Regions from separate parts of the Methyloversatilis discipulorum genome, predicted to be linked through region 1. Evidence: riboswitches for the same ligand, from Rfam matches in the RefSeq annotation. Region 1 holds a riboswitch; the other holds the start of a gene.

What was found. Region 1 has a riboswitch for cyclic di-GMP ahead of METFAM1_RS0102755 (DUF1631 family protein). Riboswitches for the same ligand answer to the same signal wherever they lie in the genome.
Region 2: another riboswitch for cyclic di-GMP. It lies ahead of METFAM1_RS0113505 (reprolysin-like metallopeptidase); the one in region 1 lies ahead of METFAM1_RS0102755 (DUF1631 family protein).

The regions. Positions count from the first base shown of each region.
Region 1 is NZ_AZUP01000001.1:599,496-601,887, forward strand. Features, by position in the region: gene METFAM1_RS0102750 (HDOD domain-containing protein) at 64-909, shown strand; cyclic di-GMP riboswitch class I at 983-1,071, shown strand; gene METFAM1_RS0102755 (DUF1631 family protein) at 1,159-2,392, shown strand, end outside.
Region 2 is NZ_AZUP01000001.1:2,910,250-2,912,641, reverse strand. Features, by position in the region: gene METFAM1_RS0113505 (reprolysin-like metallopeptidase) at 1-1,486, opposite strand, end outside; cyclic di-GMP riboswitch class I at 1,562-1,649, opposite strand; gene METFAM1_RS0113500 (hypothetical protein) at 1,948-2,392, shown strand, end outside.

The sequences.
Region 1 (2,392 bases):
CCGGCCTGCCGTAGACCCGTACATCGAACTGTGTATGTACGGGGACAACTCATGGGTGAGCCGGTGAACGCATCGCTTGAAGCACTGCAACGACTTTCGGCCGAACTGGAATCGGGGGACATCGTGTTCCCGACCAGCATCGACGTTTCGCTGCGCATCCGCCAGGCGCTCGAAAACCCGGACATCAACATCAACGAAGTCGCGCGCCTGGTCGGCGCCGAGCCGGTGCTGAGCGCGAAGGCGCTGCGTCTGGCCAATTCGGTCGCCTACAACCGCAGCGGCAACGAAATCACCGACGTGCGCACCGCGGTCAACCGGGTCGGCACGGAGCCGATCCGCATGCTCACGATGTCGCTCATCGTCCGCCAGATGGTCGATGCGAGGGCCGACGAGCGGCTGCGCGTCATGACGCACGACCTGTGGCAGCACACCATCCACGTGTCGGCGCTCAGTTTCGTGATCGCGCGCCGACTGTCCCGACTGAACGCCGATGCGGCCATGTTCGCCGGCGTCGTGCATGAGATCGGCCAGTTCTATCTTCTGGCCCGCGCTTCCGCCTTCCCGGCGCTGCTGCAGCGCGAGGAGGAACTGAGCGGCCTGATGTTCAGCTTCAGCCGCAGCGTCGGCCGGGCAGTGCTCGAATCGCTGAAGGTACCGACGCAGATCATCGATGCGGTCGACGATCCGTCGATCACCGGCCCGGTCGTGCCGCCGCGTTCACTTGCCGATGTGCTTTTCCTGGCCGAGAGCATGGCGGCCTTCCCCAACCCCTTCTGCTGCGCGACGGCTGAGCACGACGCGGCGATTGCCGAAACCGTCACCGCCGACATCGACAACGAAACGCTCGACGCGGTGGTGGCCGAGTCGCAGGAGGAAATCGACTCCGTCATCGCAACGCTGCAGGTGTGATTGCATTGACCGCCGGCCGAGGAGCTCAAGTCCGCGTCCGGCGGACCGTTAATTTCGGTGAAATCTGATAACAGCTGAACCAGGGCAAACCCGTCGAAAGACGGCGACGCAAAGTTTCCGGTCTACAGGGTGACGACACCCCATGACAGCGGGGCCGCCGCTATACTGCGCCACAGGTTGCGCTCCGACCTGAACCTTGCCCGGGTTTCGGCCTTTTCAGGTCGCTTTGAGCGACCGCAAAGGTAAACAATGAGCGCCGCTTCACCGATGCCTCCCAATCTGCCGCCCGAACGCGGACGCGTAATCAACGACTGCCGCGATTTCACGCTGCGTCGTCTGCGCGAATCGCTGCATGGCATGCTGACCAAGATCGAGGAAGATCTGGTCGCGCGTGCAGAAGCCGAGCTCGATCGCGACCAGCGCAACCTCTACATGTTCACCTGCGGCAAGGCCCGCGAGAACTGGGCCGGCATCGAGCAGGCCTTCATCGACAATCTGTCGCGCTATTTCGACGCCCGCGTACGCGGTGAGCCGCTGAAGGCGTCGGCTGCCGCCACGCCGAAATCGCTCGACGAGCTGAGTCTGGTCGAAGAGGACGTGCTGACCCAGGATCTGGCGGTCAGCGAGATCACCCGCAAGCTCAAGGAACATTGCGACGAGGACCTGTACGCGGTCGAACAGCGCCTCGGCAGTCTGCTTGGCAAGCAGGATCCGACCGATGCCGACAACCCGATCGGCACCGAAGCCATCGCCAACGCGCTGCGCGCGGCGTCCGAGGAAGTGGACCCGGGCGTGCAGATGCGTCTGGTGCTGCTGCAATCACTCGAACAGCAGATTTCCAACGAACTGGCCCGTCTCTATCAGGAACTGAATACCCGCCTGGTGCGCCAGAACGTGCTGCCCGGACTGCGCCGCGGCTTCCGCCGCGCACCGATGGCCGGCGCGCGGCCGCGCGGCGCCGGGGCGGCACCGGGCGGCGAGCAGCCGGCGATGCCGCGGCCGGACTTCGGTACCGTGTCATCGGTACAGGGCTTCGGCAGTGCATCGATGACGCAGGGATTCGGCACGGCGTCGATGCATCAGGGCTTCGGCGATCCGTCGCTGTCCGGCGTTGGCGGCTTCGATGGCGAGGGCGACATCTACGCGATGCTGGCCCAGCTGGTGCAGGGGCAGATGGCGGCACAGGGCATTCCGATGCCGGCTGCCGGTGGCAGCGGGCCGGCCGCCGGACTCACGCCCGCTTCGCCCTTCGTATTCGAGGCGCTGAGCGCGCTGCAGGCCGAGGCCGATCACCTGCCCATGACGCCGGGGCTCGGCATGCCGGTGCCCGTGAACGTGCTCCGGGACTTCCGCAGTTCGGATCTGGGGCGGCATCTCGGGCAGTTCGACGCGATCACGGTCGACATCGTCGCGATGCTGTTCGACCTCATCTTCGACGACGCCAATATCGCCGATCCGATCAAGGCGCTGGTTGGACGGCTGC
Region 2 (2,392 bases), 2.3 Mb from region 1:
CCATGTTGTGGCCGAGTTCGTGGGTGAAAGTGTAGTCGGTGCAGTAGTAATAGCTGCCGGCCATGTCACGGCCGTCGCTGACCACGGAGTATGCGTAGTTGCCGTAGTAGGCAATGTTGCTGCCGTTGTAGCCGCCGACGTAGCCCACGCCGCAGCTGCCACCCTGTGCCGTCATGTAGAAGGGGCGCACGACGGCGACCAGATCGGCGCCATACTTCTTGCGCAGTGCCGGCACCGTCCTGTAGGCGCCGGTACCGCGCGCCAATGCGGACAGGGTGGTCGAATTGCTGGTGGTGTCGCTGTCATTCACCTGCGCGCTGGCGACGAGGCGCAGACGCATCGGCACACCGCTGTCGACGTAGGCTTGATTGGCCAGCGCGACCAGTTGGGCGATTCGTGTGCCGAATACGCTGCCGTGCTTCTTCTTGAAGCCCGGCGTATAGAGCACCAGCAGATCGATCGTCGTTTCGCTGCCGTTGGCCGCGCTGCCGCTGCCGGCCGTCGTGGTGCCAGTGGTGCCCGCATCCGCCGCGGCCGAGGTGCCGCCCATCGCCGTAACGCCACCGGCTGCTGCAGGTACATCCTCGCCCACGGCGTCGGCATGCTCGGATTCGAATTGCGACAGTCCGGAGCGCACCGGGTCGACCAGCCATTGCGTGCCACCGCTATCTACCAGCATCAGTTCGCCAGAGGGCGTCAGGATGTTGCCGACACTGCCGTTCGGCCCAGACGTGACGATGACGCGGAATTCGCTGCCGTAGTCGGCCAGATGGCCGACCCAGGTCGTGGTGTCGGCATCGCCGGCATCGGTACGGTCGTAGCGAACGCGATAGTCACCGTGCTCTGGGATCGACAGCGTCACGTTCTCGCCCGGCTCAAGTGCTGAAAGCGCGACCAGATTGAAGCTGACCGGATGGGCGACATCAGCCGGCCGACGTGCGGCGCGCGCTTCGGGGCCCTGCGTGCTGTCGTCCGGCGTCACGCTGTCGGCGCTCAGGAACATCGAAGGCAGACCATCCAGCGCAACGGGATTCGCTGCCGCCGACAGATCGGGACCCATCAGTTGAGCGCCGTCCACGTGGCCCAGTACGAAACCGCCGTCTGGAGTGCGGATGACCCCTGCGGCCAGTTCGCCATCGATGCGCAGCCGCACCGCGTATTGCCTGCCGGCGGTGTGGTGACCGATCCACTGCAGGCCGTCGGTGCCACCCAGCGTCGAATCGAACACGACGTCGACATGATTGCCGTCGGGCAGCGCGAACCGGAGCACTTCGCCTGGCTGGGCTGAGCGCAGGCGTGCCACGTCCAGCCGCACGGGCCACATGCCACCCTCGGCTCCGGACGTCGGCAGCGGCTGCATCACCGATACCGCTGTTCCGGCCGCCGGCAGCGCGCGCGGGGAAGCGGCAGCAGGGGCTGCCGACAGCGCGAATGCGCACATCAGTGCGGTGCAGACGGGGGATGCGGCGTGGCGCAGGGCGATCATCGTGAAACTCCGGCTCGGATGTCTGTCGTGTCGTCACCGTCTGGCGCGCCCCGGACCTGCATCGAACAGGAGGGAACTGGCGGCCCCGCCGTCATCCCGCGTGCGCGGATTAGACCGGTGACTTTGCGTCCCCGCCTTTCGGACGGGTTTGCCTTTTTTCAGCTTCGCCGGTGTTAGCGGCAAACCGCCGACGGAGCTTGAATGTGCGCCAGCATGTTTCGTGATGTGAGTCACAAAACATGCTGGCGCACAGTGGGGTTATGCTTTTTCACTGTGATGCATAGAGGACTCATCACATGCAGACCCAGAGCACGACCCCGAGTGCATGCAGTAGATCCGGTGAACTGCCTGGCGACCAGATGCTTTTCGCCATTCGCGACAGCGTGGCGAGCTCCGCTCCATTCGAGCATCTGTACATGCGAGAGGTATTTTCTCCAAGGTTCTATTCAAGGCTTCTGGCCATGATGCCGGCGCGCGACCGTTTCCACGAGCTGCGTCACAAGGATGCGATGCGTGCCGACGGCAGCAGCGCGCGACTGCGCATGTACCTGTATCCGGAACAGCTTTGGCGCTTGCCGGCCGAGCAGCGCGCAATGTGGACGGCCGTATCGCGCACACTGCGTTCGCGGGCGTTGCAGGACGCGTTCAAGCAGAAGTTCCGGCATTCGCTCGAAACCCGCTTCGGCTGTTCCATCGGCCAGCTGGATTTCTATCCGATTCCCATCCTGGTCCGTGACCAGCCGGGCTATCGCATCGGCATTCATGCCGACGTGCCGGCCAAGGCGATCACCGTGCAGTTCTACCTGCCGCGGGACAGCGCGCAGCGCCACCTCGGCACCGTGTTCCACCACGGGAGGAGCGGTCCGGACGCGGAGCGGACGGTGGCCATGGATTTCATGCCGGCCA